DNA from 2 places in the Methylobacterium sp. C1 genome. Region 2 is predicted to be linked to the other one. Evidence: riboswitches for the same ligand, from Rfam matches in the RefSeq annotation. Region 2 holds a riboswitch; the other holds the start of a gene.

Region 1 (6,883 bases), 2.4 Mb from region 2:
ACCGCGAACCCGGCCCGGCCGCCGCGGGCGGGATAGTCGGACAGGACCAGGGCGACGCGCCGCGCCGCGCGCGGCAGGGCGGCCAGCCGCAGCCATCCCGCGGCCCGGTCGGCGAGCGCGGCGATGCCGGCCTCGTAGGGCACGGCGCGGCGCTCGGCGAAGCCGGCGATCTCGGCGCTCTCCTCCTTGAACGAGATCGGGAAGCCCGAGAGCCGGCCGTCGAATTCCGGCAGCGCGACCTGCATGGCGAGATCGGCCGCGCCCAGTCCGCGGGCGGAGGCCGCCCAGGCCGCGCGCGGCGAGCCCACCGTGAAGGCCTGGAGGACCGGGCAGTCGGCGGCGTCGAGGACGAAGTCGGTCTCGTCCTCGCGGGCCGAGAAGGCGGTGGCGGCGATCACGAGGTCGGGCCGGCGCGCGCGCACGGCCGCGGCGACCGCGGCGGCGGCCTGCGGCTCCTTCAGGCTGGACACCGCCATCGGCAGCACGCCGATCCCGCGGGCCCGCAGGGCGGCGGCGAGGGCGGCGAACGGGCCGGTATCGCCGCCGAGCACGGCGGAGCGGTAGATCAGGAGGAGCGCGACGGGCTCGGCGGCGATCCGCGCACCGGCGAGCGGGACCGCGGTCCCGGCCGCGGCGAGGGCCGTCTCGAGGGGCAGGACCCCGCAGCCGGGGCACCACGGAAAGCCGCGCGGGAGCGGCTGCGGCGGCTCGACCCGGCCGTCGCCGCCGAGGCGGATCGCCAAGCTCCGCAGCATCCGCCGCAGGTTGTCGGGCCCGCCGGCGCGGAAATAGGCGTCGAGCTGCCCGGCGAGGTCGGGATCAGTGGAGAACGCCGCGAGGCGCGGATCCGGCCGGTCGTCGCCCGGCAGGACCGCCAGCACGACGCCGTGCGCCCGCGCGGCCTCGGCGCAACGCTCGATCCCGTAGCGCCAGTAGTCGAGCCCGCCCAGGCAGCGGATCACCACGACCTTGGCGCGCGCCACGACCCGCTCGACGTAGAGGTCGACCGAGAGCGGATGCCGCAGCTTGGCGAGCTTCGCGAGCCGAAGGCTCGGCAGCCCGGGCTCCGCGGCGTGGGCCTGCCCGACCGAAGCGAGGTCGCTGTCGGTGAACGACAGCACCACGAGGTCGCCGGGCTCCTGCCCGAGATCCACGGCCGCCTCGCCCTCGTCGAGGGACACGGCATCGATGCGCACGAGATGCACCGCGGCGGCCCCTAGAGCGAGTCCGGGCGGGCGTGCGCGACCGGCCTCATCCCGCGAGGGCCGCCGCGACGGCGTCCTTGTCGAAGCCCTTCAGGCCGATCACCACCAGCGTCCCGTCGCGGGCTTCCCCGGCCCGCCAGGGGCGGTCGAAATGATGGGTGACGCGCCGGCCGACACCCTGCACCACGAGGCGCATGGGCTTGCCCTCGACCTCGGCGAAGCCCTTGATGCGCAGGACGCCGGCGGCTTCGGCCGCCGCCTCGACCCGGGCCGCGAGATCTCCCGCGGTCACCGCCGGGCGGACCGGCAGCGCCACCGTCTCGAAATCGTCGTGGTCGTGGTCCTCGCCCTCGCCGTGATGCGAGGGGCGGGCGTCGAGATCGTCCTCGGCGGCCGCGCCGAGGCCGAGCAGCACCCGCGGGTCGATGGCGCCATTCTCGGTCTCGACGACCTTCACGGCGCGGGGCAGGTGCCCCTCGACCTCGGCGCGGACCCGCGCCCGGGTCGCGGCGTCGATCAGGTCGGCCTTGTTGACCACCACGAGGTCGGCGCAGAGGAGCTGGTCCTCGAAAACCTCCTCCAGGGGATTGTCGTGGTCGACCGACTGGTCGGCGGCCCGCTGGGCCGCCAGGGCCTCCGGATCCTCTGCGAAGGCGCCCGAGGCCACCGCCGGGCCGTCGACCACGGCGACCACGCCGTCGACGGTCACCCGCGAGCGGATCGCCGGCCACTGGAACGCCTGGACGAGCGGCTTCGGCAGCGCGAGACCCGAGGTCTCGATCAGGATGTGCTCCGGCGGCTCGGCGCGGCCGAGCAGGGTCTCCAGCGCGGGAACGAAATCGTCCGCGACCGTGCAGCAGATGCAGCCGTTCGGCAGCTCGACGATGGCGTCCTCGGTGCAGCCCTCGACGCCGCAGGCCGCCAGGAACGACTTGTCGAAGCCGATGTCGCCGAACTCGTTCACCAGGATGGCGAGGCGGCGCCCCTTGGCGTTCTCGACCACGTGGCGGACGAGGGTCGTCTTGCCGGCCCCGAGGAAGCCGGTGACGATGGTGCAGGGGATCTTGTTCACGAGGGTCATTCCGCGGCCTCCAGGGTGCCGGCGGGGACCGGGCGGGGTTCTGGGAAAGGGGGGATGCGGGCGATCACGCCCTTGCGGAACGCCTCCGGACGCTCGCGCCAGGGCACGATGCCGTCCGGGGTCGCCGCGTAGGCCGCGAGCCCGCCGAGGATGATCTCGGCCGAGGCGGCCGGATCCATGTCGCCGTAGACGTAGGTCCAGCGGTCGGGCGCGGCGACCGCCACGGTGCAGGGCCGCTTGCAGACCGACAGGCACTCCACCGCCTCGACCCGCAGATCCGGCGTGCCGCCGCTCCGCGCCCGGAGCGCCTCCAGCAGGCGGGCCCCGGCGCGGGGGCCGTCCGGGTCGTCGTCCGAGCGGCGGCAGGTGGTGCAGACGTAGAGAATGGTCTCAGGCACGGGCCGCTCCCCGATCCGCGCCGCGGGCGAAGGCCTGCCACGCCCAGCCGAGTCCCAGCCCGATCAGGATCCAGAACACGAAGCTGATGGCCAGCGACCGCGCGGCGAACTGCGCGGCCAGCGCGGCCGGAAGCTCCGACGCGGCCTCCGGCGCCTGCGGGGCGCCGACCGCGTGCGGGGCGATGATCAGGACGAGCCCCCCGAGGATGGTGATCAGCGCGCGGCGGATCGTGATCAGGTAGAGCCCCATCCCGGTCGCCGCGGCGGTCATCACCCACCACGCCTGGCGTGTCGCGAGCGGGGCCGCCGCGCTGCCGGGCAGTTCCGGCGGCAGGCCGAGGCCCGGCGCGAGGGCGACGCTGGCGAAGCCCGCCACCGCGAAGGCGAGCCCGACCTGTGGCGTGGGTTCGCGGCCGCAGGCGAGCATCACCGCGCCGAGCAGCAGCGCGTAGCCGACGCCGCCGACGAGGGTCGCGAGCCCGGTGAAGGCCATCCGCGGCAGGCCGGGGCCGGGCTGCCATTCCGGCGCGGCGTCGGGCGCGGCGTGGTCGTGCCCGGCATGGGCCAGCACGATCGGGAGCGCCCTGATCGGGAGCGTCTCGGCGGCCTGACGCGGCGCCTCCTGCTGCTCGTAGCGCTCGGCCGCGACGATCAGCGGCGAGGTCAGCGTGAGTTCGAGGCCCGTCACGACGGCAGCCGCGAAGAAGCCGGCGGCGAGGGCCGCCGACAGGAGCCGGATGATCATCCCTGTTCCGGGGACGTCAGTGGCAGGGGAAGTTCTGGGTGTGTCGGAAATCGTGCGCCGCGTTGTGGAGCGCGATCGCCGGCGAGAAGCCCGCCATGAACAGCAGGCCGAGGCCCAGCACGGCCGCGAGCGCGACGGCGATCGGGCGCTCCGACGCGCGGGTGCCGGCGGCGACGGGGGCGAGGGTTTGGGTCGTCATCAGCAGTGTCTCCAGCCGCCCCACCGGCGGCATTGCGGGATCCTGTCGTGACGGCAGGTCTCCTGGCTCGCGGCTCGGCGCGCCCGCCGCCTTCCCGGATCGCTCCGGTGGCGCTTGGCGGGCGCTCGCCGCTCACAGTTGCGGGGGCAGCCGCGGAATCGGGGCCTCGGACCCCTCACCGCATTCCCTTTTCACCCCGTCGCCGGGGCACCGTCACCCGGTCGTTGTAGACGCATGACCGCCGGGACACAACGGAGCGACGCCGGATCGCGGCCGATTCCCGCGCCGCGCCGCGGCACGGACGGGCTTGACGGCCGCGCCCCGGAGCAGGCACCGCCGCACCCGACACCCGCCCGGCGCGGGCGGTAAGCTCCCGGAGACCCGATGGCCCTGACAGACGATCCGACCCCGGTCCTCGTCGATCTGGCGGCCGGCCGAGACCCGCGGATCGTATCGGACGCGGGTACGAGGTGGCTCGAAGTCGATCTCGGCGGCCGTTTCCCGATCCACTCCGTCGCCCTGCGACCGGGGGGAGGGGTGGTCCCTCCGGAACCCGGCGACGTCGCCGTGGCGGTCTCGCAGGACGGCGCGACGTGGATCGAGCCGGACCTCGCCGGCTGGAGCGCGACCCCGGACGCCCTCGTGGCCGCCATCGTCCCCGACGAGCGGGCCTGGGCGCGCGCGGTGCGGGTCGCCGCGCCGGAGCCGGCCCGGATCGTCCCCGTTGCCGTCCGCGCCGAAGAGGCCGCCGTCGACCTGATCGCCCTCCGGGCGATGCTCGGCCTCGACGTGACGCTCCTGAACGAGAAGCCCGGGGCCAACGTCTACGTCACCTACAATCTCCATTCGGCGCCCGACCGCGCGAGCCGCGCCCTCGTCGGCCTGTCGCTGTTCGAGAACGGCGCCTTCGGCAACTGCCTCGTCCAGTACATCATCGCGGTGTCGGTCGCGAAGGCGCTCAACCTGAAATACATCAAGGTCCCCAAGGTCGACCGCAGCAAGGTGATCTTCCTGACCGAGCGGCTGACCTGCGACGGCATCACCTTCATCCCGCCGGACGAACCGCTGCCGCCGGACGGCTACTTCCTGTCGGGTCTGTACTTCGACCCGACGCAGTTCGAGCGCGTGACCGCGCTGCGGGGACCGACGGATTCGCGCGCGATCGTGCAGAGCGTGATCCGGCCGCTGTTCAACGGCCTGCCCAGGACCTTCCCGGCCAAGCCCGACGACCAGCTCCTGATCCACATCCGCTCGGGCGACATCTTCAGCACCTGGGTCGATCCGCACTACCCGCAGCCGCCCCTCGCGTTCTACCGGATGGTCATCGACCGGCTGCTGGCCGAGGGCCGGATCCGCTCGGTCAAGCTCGTCTTCGAGAACAGGCTGAACCCGGTCATCGCCGAGGTGGAGGCCTACGCGGCGCGACGCGGCCTGCCGGTGGAGATCCAGAGCGAGTCGCTGATCTCCGACGTCGCGGCCCTGGTGAACGGCCGCTACCTCGTGTTCGGGCTGGGAACCTTCGGACCGGGGATCTGCCACCTCTCGGACCACGTCGAGCAGGTCTTCTATTTCGCGTCGAACTGGCCGCAGGGCTTCCAGTCGATCCCCACCATCGGGAAGGTGGTCGAGGTCCGCGATCTCGAGGGCCGCTACATGAAGGTCGGGGAGTGGCAGAATACCGACGCGCAGCGCCGGACGATGGTCGATTACCCGGCCGAGGCCCTCGCCTTCGACGACGCGTGAACGGCCAGGCGGGCGGGGGGCGTCACGGCGCGGTCCTGAGATGCTCGGCGGGGGCGCCGGCCGGACGGGTCGGGCCGGCGTCGCGCACCTTCAGGGCGTCCGTGTACATCCGCTCGACGTCCGCCCTGAACGCGGCGCGCGAGTCCGGGCGCGTGTAGAACATGTGCCCGCCCGGATAGACCGCGAGGCTCAGGCGTCCGGCCGCGTAGGCGGGGACCTGCGCGAGCAGGAGCTTCGAGGCGAAGTAGGGCGTCACCAGGTCGGTGTAGCCGTGCGCCACGAGGACGCGCAGGTGCCCGTCGAGCGCGAGGTCGCCCTTGAGGTTCGACAGGACCTCCGGGGCCTGCCGGCCCGAGCCCCAGCTCCAGCCGCGATTGACCGCGTTGTTCAGGAGCTCGTAGCGCATGTTGGTCACCGGCCACTTCAGCGCGCGCGCGTAGAGGTCGAGCATCGCGCTGGTCAGCGGCGCCTGGAGGGCCGTGAGCTGGGGGTCCTCGAAGCTCGACTGGGCGGCGTCCGGGTTCGGGTCCCAGCCGGTGATGCCGGTGTCGTAGGCGCTGGTCACGCGGCCCTCGGCGCGGTCGATCTCGCGCTGGACGCTGCGGGTGGAGAGGCGCGCCGCCTGCGCGCGCACCAGGGCTGGGTCGAGGCCGACCAGGGGCGCGACCTTCTCGGTCATCCGGGCGACGGCGGCCGTATCGCTCGGGCCCTTCAGCAGATCGCTCAGGTACGGACCCGTGGCGTACGCCTCCGCGTCGCCGAGAAGGGTGGGCGTCGGCACCGTGCCGGCCCGCTCCAGGGCGCCGGCCGCCAGCGAGGGCAGCTTTAGCACGTAGCCCCACGGGTTGGCCCGCGGCGTCTCCAGCCACGCGAAATCGAGCACCGGCGAGAGCAGCACCATGCCGGAGAGGCCAACGCCGATCTCCTCCTGGAGCTTCTCGGCGATCAGCGGGCCGCGGAATCCGCCGTAGCTCTCGCCGACGAAGAATTTCGGGCTCGCCATCCGGTCGTTGACGCGCAGGTAGCGGGCGATGGTCGCCGCCAGGGTCGAGGCGTCCGAATCGATCGACCAGTAGGCCTTGCCGTTCCCGTCCGCGGCCCGGCTGTAGCCGGTGCCCACGGGGTCCATGAAGACGAGGTCGGTGAAGCCCAGCCACGTCCCGTCGTTGGGCGTCAGCGTCACCGGCTGCGACGGGCTGATGCTGTCGCCGCCGACCGGCAGCCGCCAGGGCCCGATCGCCCCGATGTTGAGATAGGCCGACGCGGCGCCCGGGCCGCCGTTGACCGCGAAGGTGACGGGCCGCTCGCGGCCGGCCTGCGGCGCCATCGTGTAGGCGACGTAGGCGATCTCGGCCTGGAGCTTTCCCGCCTCGTCGACGAGGGGCAGGCTGCCGGCCGTGGCGGTGAAGTCGAGGGTCCGGCCGTCCGGCAGCGTGACGCTCTGCCTCGTCGTCGAATCGGGCGGGAGGCGGCGCCCCTCCGGGCCGCGCGGCGCCGGCTTGCTCTCCGCGG
Region 2 (6,883 bases):
GGCTCGGCGGGGAGGTCTTCCTGCGCCAGGCCGGGCAGGCGCGAGACTCCGACCGCGACCGCCTCGGCGCGATCGGATGCCCGACCCTGGTCGTGGCGGCGGCCCAGGACGCCCTGCGGAGCCTCGACGAGGCGCGGGAGCTCCGGGACGGCATCCCGGGCGCGACCCTGACGGTGATCGACGGGTCGGGCCACATGCTGCCGCTCGAAGCCCCCGACGCCCTGGCGGACGCGATCGTGCCCTGGCTGCGGGCTCAGGCCTCCGGGGCTTCGACGATCGGGTCGTAGCGGGCGGCGTCGAAGCCCAGGAGGTTCCAGCTCTGGGCCATGTGGGGCGGGAGCGGCGCGCTCACGTCCACCGGCTTGCCGGTGCGCGGATGCGGGATGACGATCCGCCGGGCGAGCAGGTGGAGGCGGTTCTGGATTCCGCCCGGCAGCTCCCAGTTCTCCACCGAGAAGTATTTCGGGTCGCCCACGATCGGGTGGCCGATATGGGCCGCGTGGGCGCGCAGCTGGTGCGTGCGGCCGGTGACCGGCTTGAACGACAGCCAGGACAGCTTCTGGGCGGCCTGATCGACCATCGCGTAGTAGGTCAGCGCGTGGCTCGCACCCTCGTCGCCGTGCTTGGCGACCCGCATCCGCGCGTCGGCGTCCGTGGGTTCCTCCTTGGCGAGGTAGGTCGAGACGCGCCCCTGCCGCACCCGGGGAACGCCCGCGGTGAGCGCCCAGTAGATCTTCCGCGCCGCCCGGGACCGGAAGCTCTTGGCCAGCGTCGCGGCGGCGAGTCGGGTCTTGGCGATGATCAGGCAGCCGGCCGTATCCTTGTCCAGCCGGTGGACGAGGCGCGGCTTCTGGCCGTCCGGACCCGTGAGGGCGGCGAGCAGGCCGTCCACGTGGCGGACCGTCCCCGAACCGCCCTGGACCGCGAGGCCGAAGGGCTTGTTGAGGATCATCATGTCGGCGTCCTCGTAGAGGATCAGCGACCGGATGAACGCCGCGTCGTCCTGCTCGCGGGCGGCGCTGCGCGGCCGCTCGGTAGGCTGGTCCAGGCGCAGCGGCGGCACGCGCACGCTCATGCCCGGCTCCAGCCGGTCGTTCGGCTTGGCGCGCTTGCCGTCGACCCGCAATTCGCCCTTGCGCACGATGGTCTGCACGCGGGTGAAGGGCAGGAGCGGGAAGCGGGCGGTGAGGAAGCGGTCGATCCGCATCCCGGCCTCGTCCGGCTCGACCGTCAGGGTCTGCACGCCGGAGGCGAGGGTCGCGGAGGCGGCGGCGCGCTGCTCGCGCCGGGTCGGACCGGGCGCGGGGGCGGCGGCAAGGGCGGGGGAGGGGGCCGCCGAGCGCCTGGCCGGAGGCCGGCTGCCGGGCTTGGCCGCGCGGCGTCCCGCGGTGCGTCGTCGCGCGGTGCGGCGGCGTCGCGCGCGGCTTCGGGGGCCGGGCGCGCGGAGACCGCAGCGCCTGCGATCCCCAAGGATCGCGGGTGCCGGCATCCTCGCCGCGGTTGCGGGCCGCGCGCTCGGCGGCGTCGCGGGCGCTGGTGCGCGGGCCCGTGCGGGCGCGGCCGTCGGCCTGGGCCTTGCCGCCCCTGAACTTGCCCGCATCGAACTTGCCGGCCTGGGGCTTGCGCCCCTTCGGCCCGCCGCTTCTGGGAGGTCGTGTCGTCATGCTTCCGCCGGCACCCGTCTTCGCGTCGGACGGAGCGTCCAAGCGCATGGGCCGCGGCGTCGCGGACGTCCGGACCGATGGGATTGCCCGGCTGTAGCATCGCCCGCGCCGAGCGGCAAAGGCGGTGGGCCGGCTCGGTCCGTCAGGGCTCCGCGTCCCACGCGTCGCGGAGCCGGGCCTTCAGGCCTGCGGGGAAGAGATCCGGACCGCCCGGGACGTCGAGCCCGTCCAGATCGCACCACCGGGCCACGCAGGCGGTGCCGGAATCCTCGTGGAAGACGAAGCGCTCCGGCCCGTCGAACAGCCCCGGCGGCAGGGCGACGGGGAACAGGAACAGCACCTCGTGCCCGACCTGCCCCTCGTGCGTGAAGATGTTCTCCATGACGCGGGGGCCGCCGAGCACCGAGACGGTGACGCCGAGTTCCTCCCGGAACTCCCGGATCAGGGCGTCCTCGACCCGCTCGCCGAAGGCGACGCTGCCGCCGAGGGGCCGGACGCCTTTCAGGCGCCCGTCATCCGCGCGGACCTCCGCCACGAGCAGGCTGTTGCCGCGCCGGGGCAGGCCCGGCGCCTTCACGCGAATCTCCGCAGGGGGCCGCCAGACCGTCATCCCGCACCGGCTAGCCCGTCGTCGGCGAGGCCGCAACGGCTCGGTGCCCCGCGCGCCGATCCACGGCAACAAACGGACACGCGGTTGACGCCCGGGCCCGCTACGGCCAAGCTGTGCTCGACGGTTCCCCTCGGGGATCAAAAGGGAACGCGGTGAGGGGTTCGCCCCGAAGCCGCGGCTGCCCCCGCAACTGTGAGCGGCGAGCCCTTCACCACCACGTCACTGGGTCACCCCGGGAAGACGGTGCGAGGGCGGCGACCCGCGAGCCAGGAGACCTGCCGTCAGCCGTGGTCACACGCGAAACGCGCCGGGCGGGGTGTCCTGGCGGGTGTCGAGGCGCCGCCAGTCCCGAGGGGAGGCAGTCGCCGAGGCCTCGTTCGCGGTGACGTGCCACAGCAAGCGCGCCCGCGACGCCGTTTCCCATGCCCGTCTCCGCCGCCTCGAGACCCTCGAGCCCTGTCCCGGGACGCCGTCGCGCGCCCGCACAGGCTGAGCCATCCGGACGGCCGACGCGTTGTAATGTTATTACAATGCGTGTACGACGCGGGGGCCGGCGCGCGCCGTGCACGGACCGCTTCTCCCATGTCATTCTCGACCTATCGCTCCCGCCTCGGCGGGCGGGCCCCGCTCTGCGGCGTTCTCCTCGCGCTCCTCGCCGGCCCGACCGCCGCCCAGGAGGCGGTCACCCTGGATGAGCTGTCCGTCGCGGGCGCGGGCGGCGACCCGAGCCGCCTCCCGCCGAACGGCCTCAACCTGCGCACGCCCGACCGGACCGCGAGTCGCCTCGGCCTGACGCCGCTGGAGACGCCGGCCAGCCTCGACATCGTGTCGGGCGAGACCGCGCGGCTCCGCGGACAGGATACGATCGCCGAGGCCGTGACCCAGGACGCGACCGGCATCACCACCATCGCGGCGCCCGGCAACGGCAACGGCGCGTTCACGTCCCGCGGCTTCGCCGGGCCGAACTCGATCCAGCAGCTCTACGACGGCACGCGCTTCTACGTCGGCGCCAACACCGTGACCTTCCCGTTCGACACGTGGAACGTCGAGCGGATCGAGGTGCTGCGCGGGCCGTCCTCGGTGCTCTACGGCGACGGCGCCATCGGCGGCGTCATCAACGTGGTGCCCAAGAAGCCGGTCTTCGTGCCGATCAACGCCGCCCGCGCGGTCATCGGCACCGACGGGGTCGCGCGGCTCGCCCTCGATTCCGGCGGCCCGCTGGGCCAGGCGGAGTACGGCGACACCTTCGCGTACCGCCTCAACGTCAGCGGCAACCGCGCCGACGGCTGGATGCGGCCGGAGGGCGATTTCCGCAACCTCGCGGTCTCCGCCGCCCTGCTGTTCCGGCCGAGCGCCGACCTCGCCTTCACCCTGAGCCACGATCTCGGCTACCAAGAGCCCGCGCGCTACTGGGGCACCCCGCTGGTCGAGGGACGGATCCCGGATCTCATAAGGTTCAACAACTACAACGTCCGCGACGCGAAGATCACCTGGGCCGACAACTGGACCCAGCTCAAGACCGAGTGGTCCCCCTCGGCCGACATCACGATCCGCAACACCGCCTACCGGCTCACCAGCCGGCGCCACTGGCTCGACGTCGAGCAGTACAGCTACAACCGCGGCACCGGGCTCGTGGACCGGGGCGACTACCTGGAGATCTACCACAGCCAGGAGCAGGTCGGAGACCGCCTCGACGCGACGTTCCGGGGCAGCCTGTTCGGGCTGCCGAACCAGTTCGTGGCCGGGTTCGACGTGAACCACATCGATTTCCGCCACACCAACAACTTCTACTTCGACCAGACCACCAGCGTGCCGCTCACCGGCTACGATCCGGGCCTGTTCCCGCAGAACGGCCGGGCCCGTCCGGCCTACGCCACGCAGACGAGCCAGGCCTCGGTCTTCGCCGAGGACCGGCTGATCCTGTCGGACAAGCTCTCGTTCCTGACCGGCGTGCGCCTCGACGTGCCGACGCTCAATCGAGAAGACCTGCAGACGGGATCGCGGTTCGAGAGGACCTACCGGGCGCTCGGCTACCGGTTCGGCCTCGTCTACAACCCGACGCCGGACAGCGCGCTCTACGCCCAGTACAGCTTCGCCACCGACCCGGTGAACAGCCTGATCACGCTGTCGCAGTCGCTGGCCGGCTTCAAGCTCGCGACCGGCGATCAGGTCGAGATCGGCGCCAAGGGTCTGGCCTTCGACGGCGCCCTCGAATGGACCGTCGCGGGCTACCGGATCGTCAAGGACAACCTGATCTCGGCGATCCCCGGACAGCCGACGCTCTCGACGCAGGTCGGGAGCCAGTCCTCGCAGGGTTTCGAGCTGGCGCTCGGCTGGCGCTTCGCGTCGGGCTGGCGCCTCGACGGCAACCTCGCGCTCCTGCACGCGCAGTACGACCGGTTCGACCAGACGGTGAACGGCGCCACGGTCTCGTATGCCGGCAACCAGCCGATCGACGTGCCGGAGCGCGTGGCCAACCTCTGGCTGACCTGGGACGTCACCCGCGACTGGACCGCGCGGGTCGGGCTGCAGAACGTCGGGCAGGTCTACAGCGACTTCGGCAACACCGCGCGGCGCCCCGCCTACAACCTCGTCAACGCGGTCCTGGACCATCAGGTGACGGCGGATTCGCGCCTGTCCGTGCGGGTCTACAACCTGTTCGACAAGGTCTACGCGATCTCGGGCAACGCGGTGAACGGGGTCGGCACCAACTGGCTGCTCGGGCGCCCGCGCTCGGTCGAGGTCGCCTACACGGTGACGTGGTGAGCCGGCCGCGCCGGTTCGGCAAGGCGGGACGGCGCTGGCTGCTCCTGTTCCACCGCTGGGCCGGGATCGTCGCGGGGCTGTTCTTCGCCCTGTGGATCGGATCCGGGCTGGTGATGCTCTACGTGCCGTTCCCGGCACTCACCGAGGCCGAGCGGCTGTCACGGCTCGCCCCGATCGCCTGGGATCAGGTCACGGTCGCGCCCGAGGCGGCGCTGAGGGCCGGCGGGCTCGGCGGCGCGCCGGCCGCCTTCGCGTTGGAGATGCGGGGCGGCGAGGCGGTCTACCGGATCGCCGACCGCGACGGCGCCCGGGCCACGGTCTCGGCGCGGACCGGTGCGCGGCTCGGCCCGGTGACGCCCGAAGACGCGCTGCGTCTCGCGACCGACGGGATCCCGGACGGGGCTCCGGATGCTCGGGTCGCGCCGGTCGAGCGCGACCAGTGGACCGTCACGGCCCGGTACGACCCGCTCCGCCCCTTCCTGAAGGTCGCCCTCGGGGACCCGGCAGGGACCGAGCTCTACGTCTCGCAGGTCACCGGCGCGATCGCCCTCGACACGACCCGGTCCGAGCGGGCGTGGAACTGGGTCGGCGCCGTGGTGCACTGGATCTACCTCACGCCGCTGCGCGCCCGGCCCGAGCTGTGGCGGACGGTCCTGCTGTGGCTGTCGGGCTTCGCCGCCCTGGGCGCGCTGAGCGGGCTGGCGATCGGGATCTGGCGCCTGCGACTCCGGCGGCGCTACGCGGGCGGGGCGGTCACGCCCTATCGCGGGCTCGCCCGCTTCCACCACCTGTTCGGCCTCGCGGGCGGGATCGGGCTCAGCACCTTCATCCTCAGCGGCTGGATCTCGATGAACCCGAACCGCTGGTTCTCGTCGACCGCGGCGCCCGCCGCCATCCGCGCCGCCTACGCCGGACAGCCTCCGGCCCTCGGCCTCGCCGCCGAGGCCCTGAGCGGCTTCGCCGGGCCCGGGACTCGGGCGCTGCGCTTCGTTGCCATCGGCGGCTCGTGGTGGATCGTCGCCGACGGCCCGGCCGGCGTCCCGGCGCGCCGCGCGGATGACGGCGCGGCCCTCGACGCGGCCGCGATCGCGCGGGCCGCCGGCCCGGTGCTGCCCGGCGGCTTGCGGGCGGTCGCGGACCTGACCGCCTACGATCTCTACTGGTACCCGCACGGGTCCGATCCGCGCCCGCTGCCGGTGCTGCGCCTGCGGTTCGGCGACCCGGACGCCACCTGGCTGCACGTCGATCCCCGGGACGGGACCATCCTCCAGCGCCTGGACCGCTCGGGCCGGATCAACCGCTGGCTGTTCGACGCCGCGCACCGCCTCGACCTGCCCGGGCTCACCGGCAGCCGCCCGCTCCACGACGCGGCGCAGTGGCTCCTGAACCTCCTGGCAGCCGGCATCGCCCTGACGGGGCTCGTCGCGGGCTGGCGCAGGCTGCGCCGGACCCTCTCGGCATAGGACCTTCGATGACCGACGCGGCGCTCAGAACCGCGCCGTCAGGAACAGGCGCACGTTCCGTCCCGGCAGCAGGATCTCGTCCTTCTTGAACGAGGTCGAGTTGCGGATGTCGTCGTTCAGCAGGTTGCGGCCCTGGACGCCGAGGGTGATCGCGCTCGCCCCGTAGACCGCGGGATCGACGGCCTTGGTGTAGCTCAGCTCGGCGCGCAGGTCGTCGTAGCCGGGGGTCGGCGTCTCGTACACGGCCGTGGCGTCGTGGCTGAAGGCGTGGAGCAGGTTCACCCGCGCGAACCACCCGTCGGCCCGCAGGTAGACGCCGCCGCCGAGCCGGTAGGGCGGGATGCGCGGCACGTTGGTGCCGTTGTCGAACTGGGCGCGGA

Evidence for each region. A riboswitch is a leader RNA that binds a small molecule or an ion and turns the genes downstream of it on or off. The one in region 2 is predicted to bind cobalamin.
Region 1: it holds a riboswitch for cobalamin, as region 2 does, so the genes downstream of both, BKE41_RS16490 (CbtB domain-containing protein) here and BKE41_RS05205 (TonB-dependent siderophore receptor) in region 2, are expected to answer to the same signal.

The regions. Positions count from the first base shown of each region.
Region 1 covers NZ_CP017640.1:3,549,515-3,556,397, reverse strand. Annotated here, with positions in the region: gene cobN (cobaltochelatase subunit CobN) at 1-1,205, opposite strand, end outside; gene cobW (cobalamin biosynthesis protein CobW) at 1,252-2,286, opposite strand; gene BKE41_RS16500 (DUF1636 domain-containing protein) at 2,283-2,684, opposite strand; gene BKE41_RS16495 (CbtA family protein) at 2,677-3,429, opposite strand; gene BKE41_RS16490 (CbtB domain-containing protein) at 3,446-3,628, opposite strand; cobalamin riboswitch at 3,663-3,858, opposite strand; gene BKE41_RS16485 (hypothetical protein) at 4,013-5,371, shown strand; gene BKE41_RS16480 (peptidase S10) at 5,394-6,883, opposite strand, start outside.
Region 2 covers NZ_CP017640.1:1,100,458-1,107,340, forward strand. Annotated here, with positions in the region: gene BKE41_RS05190 (alpha/beta fold hydrolase) at 1-287, shown strand, start outside; gene BKE41_RS05195 (RluA family pseudouridine synthase) at 254-1,243, opposite strand; gene BKE41_RS05200 (NUDIX domain-containing protein) at 1,807-2,274, opposite strand; cobalamin riboswitch at 2,379-2,572, shown strand; gene BKE41_RS05205 (TonB-dependent siderophore receptor) at 2,857-5,040, shown strand; gene BKE41_RS05210 (peptidase) at 5,034-6,503, shown strand; gene BKE41_RS05215 (TonB-dependent receptor) at 6,528-6,883, opposite strand, start outside.